3 regions of the Pandoraea sp. PE-S2R-1 genome follow, and region 3 is predicted to be linked to each of the others. Evidence: predicted binding sites of a transcription regulator. Region 3 holds the regulator's gene; each other region holds the start of a gene.
The links. Region 3 encodes HrcA, which represses chaperone genes, less so after heat shock. Its sites were predicted from a motif close to TTAGCACTCNNNNNNNNNGAGTGCTAA; they were not measured.
Positions count from the first base shown of each region.

Region 1 (4,697 bases), on a different contig from region 3:
GTGCGGTACTGGGTCTGTCCGGTGAGCCCGATCAGCACCGGGCTGCCCGGCGTGCGCACGGCGTCGTTGACGTCGCAGAGCTGGGACTCGGAGCGCTGGTTGTAGCCCGTTTCCACGTCGAGCAGAAACTGCCCGAGGATGTACGTCTTGACCGCGCTGCCGACGAACAGCATCCGGTCCGGCGCGTAGGCCGATTGCCAGCCACCGGACGGAATGTCGGCGAGGACGAGGCAACCCGTCGTTTGTGGCGCGAGGGCGCCGAAGCGGCGCACGGCGGCGTCGAGATCTGCACGGCCGGCTGCGATGGCGCTGGCGGCTGGGGTGAGCAACGCCGGTGTGGCGAGTGAGGCGGCGGCAAATTGCAGGGCTTGCCGGCGGGTGGGACGAAAATCGGTCATCGCGAGAGGTCTCCGAAGCGTGAGCAGGGGGCGGAACATGAGGCTTGGATGCCGCAGGTTCTTGCCTGTGTTGCTTTGCGGCGAGGCCGGGGCTGACGTTAGCACGCAGTTTTTACGATGACGATCCCCTCTTTTGAGTAGTCGCCTATGCGCGGCCGGGCCAAGCTATGATGGCGACGTGCGCGGGCTGCCCGGGATGGTCAGGATCGTCGGAATCGTGGGGCAGCATCAGTCGTGAGCGCGGACGTGACGAGCAACATCGTATCCCCGTAGTGCCACCGATTGGACGACATGACGGAAGACATGACGAACGACATGACTGGTACCGTGACCGACACCGCACGCCATAACCCCGACAGCCCCGGCAACCGCGGCAACCGAGATATCCCCGGCAACCCCGGCGGCCCCGGCAATCCTGAGGCGCCTGTGCCGGCGCGGCCCCGCTCGGCGACACACGGCGCGGTTGGCGCCGCCGGTTTCGTGGCCTTTCTCCTGTCGCTGATCCTGCTGCGCGCCTACCGCCCCTTCGGGGACGACGTGGTGGCGAGTGCACTGTTCATGGTCGGCATGACCTCGGCGACGGTGCTGCTGGTGGACCTGTTGTGGCAGAAGACGTATCGGCGCGCGTCGACGGGATTGAGTTTCGAGCGCGACGATCCGTCGTGGTCTCGCACGCTCGTCAAATTCACCGGACTGTTGGGCAGCTTAGGGTTCGTCGCGCTGTTGTACTGGCTGTTCCCGGAGTATCACGGCGACTTCTACGATCGCTACTACCGGATGCTGACGCTGATAATGCCGCCCTTGCTGGTGCTGGCGCTGCCGTATCTTTACTTCGTCGATCGCAGGATGCCGCAGCCGTTGGACGGCTATTGGCACGTTGGCCAGCTCGTGACGTTGCAGTGGGCCAACGTGGACCGCCGCATCGTCGGGCAGCATCTGCTTGGCTGGCTGGTGAAGGGGTTCTTTCTGCCGTTGATGTTCGGCTATCTGTGCAACGACCTCGCCCGATTCCTGAGCGCCGATGTCAGTCAGCTCTCAGGCTTCAAACCCTGGTTCGATCTGTTGTACGGCCTGTGCTATTTCGTCGACGTAGGCCTGACGGTGATGGGCTACCTGCTGACGTTGCGGCTTGCCGATACGCATCTGCGCTCGGCCGAGCCGACCATGCTGGGCTGGGCGGTGGCGCTGGCGTGCTACGAGCCGTTCTGGTCGTTGATCGGCCGCCAGTATCTGCACTACGACACCGGGTTCGCATGGGGCGAGTGGCTGTGGGGGTCTCCGCTGCTTTACGGCATCTGGGGCAGCGCGATCCTGCTGCTGACCATGATTTACGTCTGGGCCACCGTGAGCTTTGGCGGGCGCTTCTCCAACCTCACCCATCGCGGCATCATCACCAACGGCCCGTACCGCTGGACCAAGCATCCGGCGTATGTGGCGAAGAATCTGTCGTGGTGGCTGATCTTCATTCCGTTCGTGGCGCGCGGGCCAGTGGATGAGGCGCTGCGCCACTGCCTGCTGCTGCTCGGGGTCAACGGTCTCTACGCGATGCGGGCGTGGACCGAAGAGCGCCATCTGTCTCGCGATCCGGTCTATGTGGCCTACGCGCGCTGGATCGACGCGCATGGGCTGTTTCGGTTTCTGCCGAATTTGTCATGGTTCGGCGGGCGCTGGCGGACCGAACGCGCCAGCTAGGCGGGGGAACCTCGCCGGTCAGGCATCGTCAAAAACGGGACAATCGACCGCTGAAGTGGCGTCGATCCCGTCGACGCCGAGCCTTCGCATCCAAGAATATTCACCTCCGGGAAAACCCCGCGTCTTGAAATCGTAAAACCCCGTCCCTATAATTAGCACTCGTTGGTGTAGAGTGCTAACGTCATGAATTCATCTTATATGCAATATCTTGCATATATCGTTTTGACAATCTCACTGAGAGAAAAGAGGAGCTTGTAATGAACCTTCGTCCCTTGCATGACCGCGTTATTGTCAAGCGCCTGGACAACGAAACGAAGACCGCATCGGGCATCGTGATCCCTGAAGCCGCCGCTGAAAAGCCGGATCAGGGCGAGATCCTGGCGGTTGGCCCGGGCAAGAAAGACGATCAAGGCAAGTCGATCGTGCTCGACGTGAAGGTGGGCGACCGTGTCCTGTTCGGCAAGTACGCCGGCCAGACCGTGAAGGTCGATGGCCAGGAACTCCTGGTCATGCGCGAAGAAGACATCATGGCCGTTCTGGTCAAGTAAGACTGTCCCCCCAGACATCTACGTAAAGAATTCAAGGAGTTATTGCAATGGCAGCTAAAGAAGTCGTTTTCGGCGATTCCGCTCGTGCCAAGATGGTCGAGGGCGTCAACATCCTCGCCAATGCCGTCAAGGTGACCCTGGGCCCGAAGGGCCGTAACGTGGTGCTCGAGCGCAGCTTCGGCGGCCCGACGGTGACCAAGGACGGTGTGTCGGTCGCCAAGGAAATCGAACTGAAGGACAAGCTCCAGAACATGGGCGCGCAAATGGTCAAGGAAGTGGCTTCCAAGACCAGCGACAACGCCGGCGACGGTACCACCACCGCTACGGTGCTGGCTCAGTCGATCGTTCGCGAAGGCATGAAGTACGTTGCCTCGGGCATGAACCCGATGGATCTGAAGCGCGGTATCGACAAGGCTGTCGCCGCTGCGATCGAAGAACTGCGCAAGATCAGCAAGCCGTGCACGACCAACAAGGAAATCGCGCAAGTCGGCTCGATCTCGGCCAACAGCGATTCGTCGATCGGTGACCGTATCGCCGAAGCAATGGACAAGGTTGGCAAGGAAGGCGTGATCACCGTCGAAGACGGCAAGTCGCTGCAAGACGAGCTGGACGTTGTCGAAGGTATGCAATTCGACCGCGGCTACCTCTCGCCGTACTTCATCAACACCCCGGAAAAGCAAGTCGCCATCCTGGACAACCCGTTTGTCCTGCTGTTCGACAAGAAGGTCTCGAACATTCGTGACCTGCTGCCGGTGCTCGAGCAAGTCGCCAAGGCTGGCCGTCCGCTGCTGATCATCGCCGAAGACGTCGAAGGCGAAGCCCTCGCAACGCTGGTGGTCAACAACATCCGTGGCATCCTGAAGACCTGCGCCGTCAAGGCTCCGGGCTTCGGCGACCGCCGCAAGGCCATGCTCGAAGACATCGCCATCCTGACGGGCGGCCAAGTCATCGCTGAAGAAATCGGCCTGACGCTGGAAAAGGCAACGCTCAACGAACTGGGCCAAGCCAAGCGCATCGAAATCGGCAAGGAAAACACCATCATCATCGATGGTGCTGGCGAAGCCGTGAACATCGAAGCACGCGTCAAGCAAATCCGCGCCCAGATCGAAGAAGCCACCAGCGACTACGATCGTGAAAAGCTGCAAGAGCGCGTGGCCAAGCTGGCCGGCGGTGTTGCCGTGATCAAGGTCGGTGCTGCGACCGAAGTCGAAATGAAGGAAAAGAAGGCACGCGTCGAAGATGCGCTGCACGCTACCCGCGCTGCCGTGGAAGAAGGCATCGTCCCGGGCGGCGGTGTTGCACTGCTGCGCGCTCGCGTGGCCGTTGCCGACATCAAGGGCGCCAACGCTGACCAAGACGCCGGTATCAAGATCGTGCTGCGCGCGATGGAAGAGCCGCTGCGTCAGATCGTCGCGAACGGTGGCGAAGAAGCCAGCGTCGTGGTGGCCAACGTGATTGCCGGCAAGGGCAACTACGGCTACAACGCCTCGACGGGTGAGTACGGCGACCTGGTGGAAATGGGCGTTGTCGATCCGACCAAGGTCACGCGCACCGCGCTGCAAAACGCCGCTTCGGTGTCGGGCCTGCTGCTGACGACCGACTGCGCTGTTGCCGAACTGCCGAAGGAAGATGCCCCGATGGGCGGCGGTATGGGCGACATGGGCGGTATGGGCGGCATGGGCATGGGCATGTAAGTCTCGCAAGAGACGGCATGTCCGGGGTGCCTCCATGGTTCGGGGTGCCCCGATTGCCCGGTCGTCGGACTTCAACGGTTGGCATTGATTTACCGTCGAAGTCCGCGCCAAAGAAAAGCGGCAACGAGTTCTCACGAATTCGTTGCCGTTTTTTTATGGGCGCGCGGTTTTGCCCCCGCGTGCGATGCCCTTGCCGAGTGGCACTGTCGCGGCAATCTCATCCTGCATCCACTGCCAGAACGCATGGATGGCGCGCTCGCGCGGATGATGCTCGCGCCAGCTCACGTAGTACTCAAGACTCGGTGGGATGCAGACGTCGCCCACTTGCACCAGTTCGCCCGCCGCAATGGCGTCGCGCACCAGCA
Region 1 covers NZ_NGUR01000019.1:84,473-89,169, reverse strand. The annotation lists gene CDV44_RS26595 (serine hydrolase) at 1-398, opposite strand, end outside; gene CDV44_RS26590 (isoprenylcysteine carboxylmethyltransferase family protein) at 690-2,090, shown strand; gene CDV44_RS26585 (co-chaperone GroES) at 2,348-2,638, shown strand; gene groL (chaperonin GroEL) at 2,686-4,332, shown strand; gene CDV44_RS26575 (LysR substrate-binding domain-containing protein) at 4,486-4,697, opposite strand, start outside.
Region 1: the regulator HrcA is predicted to act here: its motif matches at 2,243-2,269, upstream of CDV44_RS26585 (co-chaperone GroES).

Region 2 (4,697 bases), on a different contig from region 3:
ACACTGGCGCTTGTGTACAGCCACCTCGATGACCGCACGCCCGCCGCGCGCAACGCCGATCACGTGGGCCTGATGTATGCCTATTGGCTGTCCAAGCGCACGTGGCTATATGCGAGCGGGGCAGTGCTGCTCAACAAGGGCACGTCGGCCTATGCGCTGGCCGGGTCGACCACGCCCGGCGTGGCCGTCGCCTACCCGGGTGCCGATGCGCAAGGCGTGCAGATCGGCGTCCAGCATCGGTTCTGAGATCGGGGGGCAATCCCCTTACAGTAACGGGCCCCATGCCTTGTCGGATGGGGCCCGTTGTCTTTACGGCTGATGGTGTTCAGGCGATCTTAGTTTGGCTTAGAAGCCGAAATCAGATCCACCCGCGCCGCCGGCGCCGGGTAGCGCCGGTGCGCTTGCCTTCGGCGATTCGACGATAGTCGCGTCGGTGGTGAGCAGCAAGCCGGCGACAGAAGCCGCGTTCTGCAACGCCGTGCGTGTGACCTTGGTCGGATCGAGCACCCCCAGTTCGACCAGATCGCCGTATTCGCCAATCGCGGCGTTGTAGCCGAAATTGCCGCTGCCTTGTGCCACCTTCGCGACGACGACGCTCGGCTCATCGCCCGCGTTGGCCACGATCTGACGCAACGGTTCTTCCAGCGCACGCAGCACGATCTTGATGCCGGCGTCCTGATCGGCGTTGTCGCCGCGCACTTCGCGCACCTTGTCGCGCACACGGATCAACGCCACGCCACCGCCCGGCACAATGCCTTCTTCCACCGCCGCCCGGGTGGCATGCAGGGCGTCGTCGACGCGATCCTTCTTTTCCTTGACCTCGATTTCAGTGGCGCCGCCGACTTTGATAACGGCCACGCCGCCCGCCAGTTTGGCCACGCGCTCCTGCAACTTCTCGCGATCGTAGTCGGACGTGGCTTCTTCGATCTGCACGCGAATCTGTTTGACGCGTGCCTGAATGTTGACGGCCTCACCGGCGCCGTCGATGACGGTCGTGTTTTCCTTGCCGACTTCGATACGTTTGGCTTGTCCCAGCTCGGCGAGCGTTGCCTTTTCCAGCGACAGCCCGGTTTCTTCGGCGATCACCTGACCGCCAGTGAGAATGGCAATGTCTTCGAGCAACGCGCGACGGCGGTCACCGAAGCCCGGCGCCTTGACGGCAACCGTCTTGAGAATGCCGCGAATGTTGTTCACGACCAGCGTGGCGAGCGCTTCGCCTTCCACGTCTTCCGCGATGATGAGCAGCGGACGGCCCGCCTTGGCGACTTGCTCCAGCAACGGCAGCAGATCGCGGATATTGCTGATCTTCCTGTCGTGCAGCAGCACGAACGGCGATTCCAGCGCCGCAATCTGTTTGTCGGGATCGTTGACGAAGTAGGGCGACAGATAACCGCGATCAAACTGGAGCCCTTCGACCACGTCCAGTTCGTCAGCGAGCGTCTTGCCGTCTTCGACCGTGATCACGCCTTCCTTGCCCACCCGATCGATGGCCTCGGCGATGCGCTGACCGATCGATTCTTCGCCATTGGCGGAGATAGTCGCGACCTGCGCGATTTCTTTGCTGGTGGTCGTGGGCTTGCTGATGGCGCGCAAGGCGTCGACCGCCACGCCGACCGCACGGTCGATGCCGCGCTTCAGATCCAGCGGGTTGAGCCCGGCGGCCACGTACTTCTGGCCTTCACGCACGATGGCCTGTGCCAGTACGGTCGCCGTCGTGGTGCCGTCGCCCGCGAGATCGCTGGTCTTCGAGGCGACTTCCTTGACGAGCTGTGCGCCAATGTTCTGAAGCTTGTCGGCGAGCTCGATGTCCTTCGCGACGGATACGCCGTCCTTGGTGACGACCGGTGCGCCGAAACTGCGTTCGAGCACGACATTGCGGCCTTTCGGACCGAGGGTGACCTTCACGGCGTCGGCGAGGATGTTCACACCCTCAACGAGCTTCGCGCGTGCGGCGTCGCGCAATACGATGTCTTTGGCTGCCATGGGTTGCGCCTTTTTGAATAGAGAAATGAATGGGGATTAGTGCGCGGCGACGACAGCGATGATGTCTTCTTCGCGCAGGACGAGCAGTTCGTTGCCGTCGACCTTGACGACCTGACCGCCGTACTTGCCGAACAGCACACGGTCGCCGATCTTGACGTCGAGTTCGATATGACGGCCATCCTTGTCGCGGCGGCCGGGTCCCACGGCGAGCACTTCGCCTTGATCCGGTTTCTCTGCGGCGCTATCGGGCAACACGATGCCCGAACTTGTCTTGGTCTCTTGATCGAGACGCTTGACGATGACGCGATCCTGTAAGGGACGAAGGCTCATGACGTTTCCTTTTGCTTCTGCTTGATGGTGGAGAGAGATAAGAAATCGGTAGCGATTGGCACTCTTGATCGTCGAGTGCCAGACTGGTTTGCAGTATAAAAATGACATCGGGCTGCAATCCAATAATCGATTCTCGGATCGATATCTCTAAGCGGCATTAGCCGGTCAAAAGCAGGTCAAAAGCAGGTCAAAAGCGAGGCATCTCCCTTCACCTCACGACTCAGGTCGTTCGCAACGCTGCGCTCAGCGTCTGAAGCGTGCGTCTGGCCTGCGCATCGGTGAGCCCGGTGTGCAGCACCACGTCTCGCACGGGTAACGGGGGGAGGCCAAGACGCTGCCCCACGTCGACGGTCCCGACCGGGGCAACACGGTGGGCGAGTGCCGCGACGGCCAGCCCGGCGGTCACGGCGGCCCCAATCGTGCCGACACCGCCCCCCACAAAGACTTCGTGCCACGCGACGCCAGCAGCATCCAGTGCGCTCACGGCCATCGCGCGCACGCTGCACGGCTTGGCTTGCGTCGCGAGCGGCAGCCCGCCGTTGGCACTCGGTTCGAAGTCCGTCGCCGCCATCCAGCCGAACGATTGCGCCATGATGCGCTCGCCGTCGAGACGCCGCGTGTCGTGGCGCAGCACAATGCACGCGTCGATCTCGGTCGCGTCGTAGCATTCGAGCAATTCGCGCGACGGTGCAATGCGAAGCTCGACAATCACGCCGGGGTCCGCGTCGTGCATGCGTCGTATCAACAAGGGGAGATTGGCGCCGACCAGATGGTGGCTGATGCCGATAGTCAACCGCCGGGTCTGAACGCTGAATGCCTGTAGCGCCGTTTCATGGGCACTGACGAGCGCGCGGGCAGGCGCCAGAAAGGCGAGTCCGCTTGCCGACAGCCGGACCTGACGCGGCGTGCGATCTAGCAGCCGGTGTCCGAGTGTCGCCTCCAGCCGCTTGATCTTGACGCTGACCGCCGACTGGGTGGAGTTCAGCACTTCGGCCGCCCGGGTGAAGCTCTTGAGTTCGACCGTCAGCACAAAGGCCCGCACGGCATCGATATCTAACGCATTCATGATCAGTCATTCGAATTTGTCATCATTGAAATATCCTGCCATGTGCTGTTCGAATGGTCGAGCGCTAATTACGATGGCTCCATCAAAGGAGCTACGTCATGCCTCAATTTCAAATCGACTCGCCGCAAGAGCCCAGGCGCGGACATTCGCCGGATCAGTCCCCGGTATCGGCAAACGCGTTTGTGATGGCGCATGTTGTCAGTGTGGCGGGCGTCGCACTCGCCGTCGCCTTGCTGACGGCCGCCGTAGCGACGGTGTGGCGGTAGCCGTTCAGGACAGACGTATCAGGACGGAAACAGGCACTTCCGAATGATGGCGTGCACGCCCCAGTTGCCGTTCACCACTTGCGTGACGCCGAAGTCGACACCAACGGAGAGGATCGCGTTCGCCTCGTCTTCCGTCAGCCCGTTCACTTGCATCAGAAACCGGCGCGCCTTGTAAAAGGCGTCACGCAGGGCGCTGTCAAGCGTCGACTTCAGGTAGATCTGGCTTTGCGCCTTCTGCCCCAGCTCGGCGAGGTGGTTCGGTGAACTGAAGCCGTGCACGATCCACTCCTGCGCGGTTTCCACCAGCGGATACGTGAGGTCGGCAAACGGCGCATTGGCGGGGATCGCCGCCTTCTTGTGCAAGATCAACTGAATCTTGCCAGTGAGCGAACATTCGATGGCCGTGCCGCCCAGCTCGGCATCGCCTTGCGACGCGTGCGGGTCGCCGATCGACAGCAAGGCATTGGGCACCGCCACTTTCAAGAACACGCTGGCCCCGCGCGTGACACGCCAGTTGTCCAGATTGCCCGCATAGCTCGACGGTGGAATCGAGTCGATCAGACCGTCTTGCGCGGGCGCAACGGCGAGTACGCCGAAGTGCGGCCGCAGCGGGATCTCGACATCCTTCAGTGCGCGGTGATTCTTCGTAATCTTCGTATGGTCGACGGGCACGCCCGGGTAGTCGATGGTCGTGTGCACCACACCGAACGGGTCGCGCTGCGGCGTCCAGCGGAAGCTGTAGAGCGCGCGGGCGACGCCATCGTTACGTTCGCAGTCGATCTCGAAGACGGTCACGACTTCGCGCTCACGCGGTGCCGTCAGCATGTCCTGATAGTGAAATCCCCACCACGCCGACGCGTGCGCGCCGAAGGCCTTGCCCGCATAGGCCGGATTGGCGCTGGGGCGCGGCTGCAAGTCGAGAATGCGGACTTCCAGCACGTCGCCCGGCATGGCGTCCTTGACGGCGATCGGGCCCGTGCAGATATGCACGCCGAAGCCTTCTCCAGCGCCGCGCCCGTAGACAGACGCATCCATTGGGCCAGCGCCTCGCC
Region 2 covers NZ_NGUR01000009.1:229,292-233,988, reverse strand. The annotation lists gene CDV44_RS08125 (porin) at 1-246, shown strand, start outside; gene groL (chaperonin GroEL) at 346-1,983, opposite strand; gene CDV44_RS08115 (co-chaperone GroES) at 2,020-2,313, opposite strand; gene CDV44_RS08110 (LysR family transcriptional regulator) at 2,534-3,379, opposite strand; gene CDV44_RS27990 (hypothetical protein) at 3,478-3,645, shown strand; gene CDV44_RS08105 (acetamidase/formamidase family protein) at 3,664-4,697, opposite strand, start outside.
Region 2: the regulator HrcA is predicted to act here: its motif matches at 2,369-2,395, upstream of CDV44_RS08115 (co-chaperone GroES).

Region 3 (4,697 bases):
CGGGTTCGCCCGCGCGATTCGGCACGCCCGGCTGACCGGGGACACCCGGTACGCCGGGTTGGCCCGGTACGCCCGGTTGGCCCGGCACTCCGGGCTGTCCCGGCACACCCGGCGCGCCATGCATCGCCGGCACGGCACCAGTGGCAGGCAGCGCACCGGTATGGTTCAGCGCGGGTTGCGCACCGTTCGGACCATTAGCACCGTTAGGACCGTTCTGCCCGATCGGCGCGCCCACTGGCCCACGCGTCCCGACCACGGTCACGCGCGGCTGAACGTGCGCTTGCGGCGCAGCAGCGCCCGGACGGTTATTCGGTGTGAACGCCAGCGGCGTGCCGCCGGCATTGGGCACGGCATGCAGGTTGCTCGTCAGTTCACGCGATGCCATCGGACGCGTCACCGGCGCGCGCGTAGCCAGCACCGGGCGGTTGAATGCGGCCATCGGCGGCACCCCGGCGGCCGGGCGGCTGTTGCCCACCAGACTCTGCTGCACCGGCGCAACGCCCGGTGTGTTGCCCACTCGCCAGTTCTGACCGGCACGCGGCGCCGCCAACGCCGTCGGCGCACCGACCGGGCGGCCCTGCACGAAGGCTTGTGCGGGCATGGTCGACACGGCACCGCGCACGTTGCGGTTCACATAGATGTTATTGATATTCGTAACGTTGTGGACGTTATTGATGTTGTTGATGTTGGTCGTACTGATCACCGTCGAACGATTGATGTTGGTGACGTACGACGAACTGGCGTGATACGCCGGGCGATACGGGTCGTGCGGTCCGAGTGCGAACCATGCCAGTCCGACGCCGCCCGCAGCAAACGCCACGCCCCACTGGTTGCCGCCGCTGCTGCCGCCGACCCAGCCGACGAGTGCCGGTGCATACACCGGACGCACGGCCACCGGCCCCGGCACCCAGCACCAGCGCGTATCGACGTACGCCCAGCGGCCATAGTGATAAGGTGCGAAGCCCCACGGCGCTTCGTCCACCCACGTCCAGCCCCACGGATCGACCCAGACCCAGTGCCCCGTGCGGTACGGCGCCCAGCCGGACGGCACGCTCGACGGCACCCACACGGCGCCATAGGTCGGCGTGTCTTGCCACGATCCGTAATCGTCGAGGCTCTCAAAGCCCGTCATGTCGCGCGGCACATAGCGGGCGGAGACGGACGCGTCTTCGCGAGCATCGCGCTCGCGCACCCATTGATCGAACGCGTCGGCGGCCAACGGCCCGGTCGGTTGCTGCACAAGGTTCTGCCCGGTGAAGGCGACGCGCTGCCCCTGACGCAGCGGCACCGACGCGCCTTGTCCGTACACGGTGCCCGCGCCTTGCCACACGCTGACGGTGGTCACGCCATTCGGGTCGACGTCGATGCGGTACTCGCCCGCCTGCTGCGGCACGAAGGCGAGATTGGGGGTATCGATTTCGTAAGGCTGGTTGGGATCGTAGCTGCGCAGACGCAAGCCGACGGTGCCTTGCGTTACGTTCAGTTGCACATTCTGGTCGGTCACGGCCGACAACGTGACGCTGGTGGAGGCACCGATGCGCACTGCCGTGCCACCGACATGCATTTCGGCGCGGCTGTTGCGGTCGACCCAGACGGCGTCGCCGGTGGTGAGCGGCCGGTTGCGGTCGGCATAACGCCAGTCGGTGGTACCGGCGGGCGCGTAGGTCACGGTGCCGTCGAACTCGCCGAGCCGCGCCACGCGTCCGGGCGGGTCGGCGCTCTGGGCTTGTGCCAGCGCGGGGGCGACCAGCGCACCGATGGCGCCGAACATCAGCCCGGCGCCAACTAAGCGAACCACGGTCCGCCATGAATTCAGGGGTTTCATACCGACTCCCGGCCCTTCCGGCGGACCCGCATGCGTAGCGTGTGCCGCGTGCCGCCTTGTTGTTCTGTCCGAATCCTTCGGCGAGTCAACCAGCCCATTCACCCCGCCGTAAGTGACACCTTGAGCGTAAGCCTGCCGCTTGTGACAGCGTGTAAATGAATGCTACGGGTTTGTAACGCGAATTCGGCGCGACGACAGGTGAAGACAGGTGAAGACACGGCAATAGACAGGCTGGCACCGGAATCGCGCGGGCGCCCTCACTCGGGCGCCTCGGGCTCAATGCTGGCTGAGCGCGTTCGAGAGCAGCTTGGCCGTGATATCGACGATGGGAATCACGCGCTCGTAGGCCATGCGTGTCGGGCCGATCACGCCCAGCGTACCGACCACTTCGCCGTCCACTTCGTACGGCGCGGTCACGACGGTCATCTCTTCGATGGGCACCAGACTCGACTCGCCGCCGATGAAGATCTGCACGCCCTGTGCGCGGCTCGATACGTCGAGCAGTTGCAGCAGGCCGGTCTTCGACTCGAACACGTCGAACAGCTTGCGCAGCCGTTCCATGCTGGACGACAAGTCTTCGACACCGAGCAAGTTACGCTCGCCCGAGATCAGCACGCTCTCTTCGCGCGTGGTATCGGCCATGGCGTCACTGCCGGCATCGACCGCCGCCTGCATCAGCGCACTCATGTCGGAACGCAGTGCATCGAGCTCGCCGCGCAAGTAAGCGCGCACATCGTCGAAGCTGTGACCGCCGAAATGGGCGTTCAGATAGTTGCCGGCTTCGACCAGTTGGGCGGGCGAGTAGTCTTTTTCGGTGAGGATGATGCGGTTCTGCACGTCGCCGTCGGGGGTGACGATGATGAGCAGCACGCGTTTTTCAGACAATCGCAGGAATTCGATCTGGCGGAAAACCTGACTGCGCCGCGGGGTCAGCACCACGCCCGCGAACTGCGACAGGTTGGACAGCACCTGCGCGGCAGACGCCACCAGTTGCTGCGGTCCGGCCGGTTGCAGGCGATTTTGCACCTGCGACGCGAGGCGATGCACGGCGTCTTCGAGCGGGCTCACGGAGAGCATGGTGTCGACGAAGAGGCGGTAGGCGCGCGGCGTGGGGATTCGACCGGCAGACGTATGGGGGCTGGCGACGAAACCCAGCGCCTCAAGGTCGGCCATCACGTTGCGGATGGTCGCCGGAGAGAGATCGAGGCCTGAATAACGGGAAAGCGTGCGCGAACCGACCGGTTGGCCATCGGCGATGTACCGTTCGATCAGGGTTTTGAGGAGAGTCTGCGCACGTTGATCTAGCATGGCAAAAATTGTAACGCGAAACGTACGCACGCGGCGTTTGGCGCGCAGGCGTGTCGGCACAATGGCACAGCCTGACTTTGCGCGGCATACGCGATGGTTGCTGTCATCGACTTATGGTGTAATGGCGGCATGAAAACAGGGAGCCCTTTCAAGACCGTAGCGCTCGTCGGGAAGTACCATGCCGACGGCGTTGCCGAACCGTTGCTCACGCTCGCGGCATGCATTGCCCAGCGCGGGCATCACGTCGTCTTCGAGCGCGATACGGCGCATAACATCGGCGCCGGTGCCGACCCGTACGGCACGCTCGATATTCAGGAGATCGGCACACAGACCGATGTCGCCGTCGTCGTGGGTGGCGACGGGACGATGCTCGGCGTCGGCCGTCAACTGGCCGCCTCAGGGGTGCCGCTGATCGGCGTGAACCACGGGCGCGTGGGTTTCATCACGGATATTCCGCTCGACGATATGCGTCAGGTGGTGCCGGCGATGCTCGAAGGTCATTTCGAAGCGGAGCAGCGCACGCTGCTCGCCGCACGCATCGACCGCGACGGGCAGACGCTTTTCGAGACGCTCGCGTTCAACGACGTTGTGGTGAACCGCTCGGGCATCTCGGGCATGGTGGAACTGCGCGTGGATGTGGACGGGCGCTTCATGTACAAGCAGCGCTCGGACGGCCTGATCGTCGCCACGCCGACCGGCTCGACGGCTTACGCGCTGTCGGCGTCGGGCCCGATCCTCCACCCGCGTCTCGGCGGTGTGGTGCTGGTGCCGATTGCGCCGCACGCGCTGTCGAACCGTCCGATCGTGCTGCCGGACTCCAGCGACATCGTGATCACGATCACGGGCGGACGCGAAGTCGGCGCGAATTTCGACATGCAGTCGTTTGCGGAACTGCGTCAGGGCGACAAGATTCTGGTGAGCCGCTCGGAGCATCAGGTGACGTTCCTGCATCCGGTCGGCTACAACTATTACGCGACGCTGCGCCGCAAGCTGCACTGGAACGAACATATCTCGGACGAAGACGCGCCGCAAAACTGAGTCTGCCCACACGCCACCCCACCCGGTGGCGTGTGTTTTTATGCGTACCGAGCGCAGGCCCGCATAAACGCCAGCCCAACACCGGTCCAACACCGACTCAACACCGGCCCTCCCGTTCGTCGCAAAGTCCCCTTATCATTGACGCTTCCCGCTGGCCCGCCGGGCCGGTGTCCGAACGTCAGGCACCCGATACCCCATGCTACGCAGTCTCTCGATTCGCGATTTTGTGATCGTCGATCGTCTCGATCTGGAATTCTCCGCCGGCTTTACGGTGTTCTCCGGCGAGACCGGCGCAGGCAAGTCGATTCTGATCGATGCGCTCGCGCTGGCCATGGGCGAGCGAGGCGACGCCAGCATGGTGCGCACGGGCCAGACGCGTGCGGACATCACGGCAGAATTTGCGGCGGATGCCGAAGCACGCCCGGATCTGGAAGCGTGGCTGCAAGCGCAAGCGCTCACGCTGGAGGAACACGGCGGCGTGCTGTTGCGCCGCGTGCTGGATACGACCGGGCGTTCGCGCGCGTTC
Region 3 covers NZ_NGUR01000017.1:192,168-196,864, reverse strand. The annotation lists gene CDV44_RS24850 (DUF6600 domain-containing protein) at 1-1,798, opposite strand, end outside; gene hrcA (heat-inducible transcriptional repressor HrcA) at 2,102-3,133, opposite strand; gene CDV44_RS24840 (NAD kinase) at 3,227-4,171, shown strand; gene recN (DNA repair protein RecN) at 4,368-4,697, shown strand, end outside.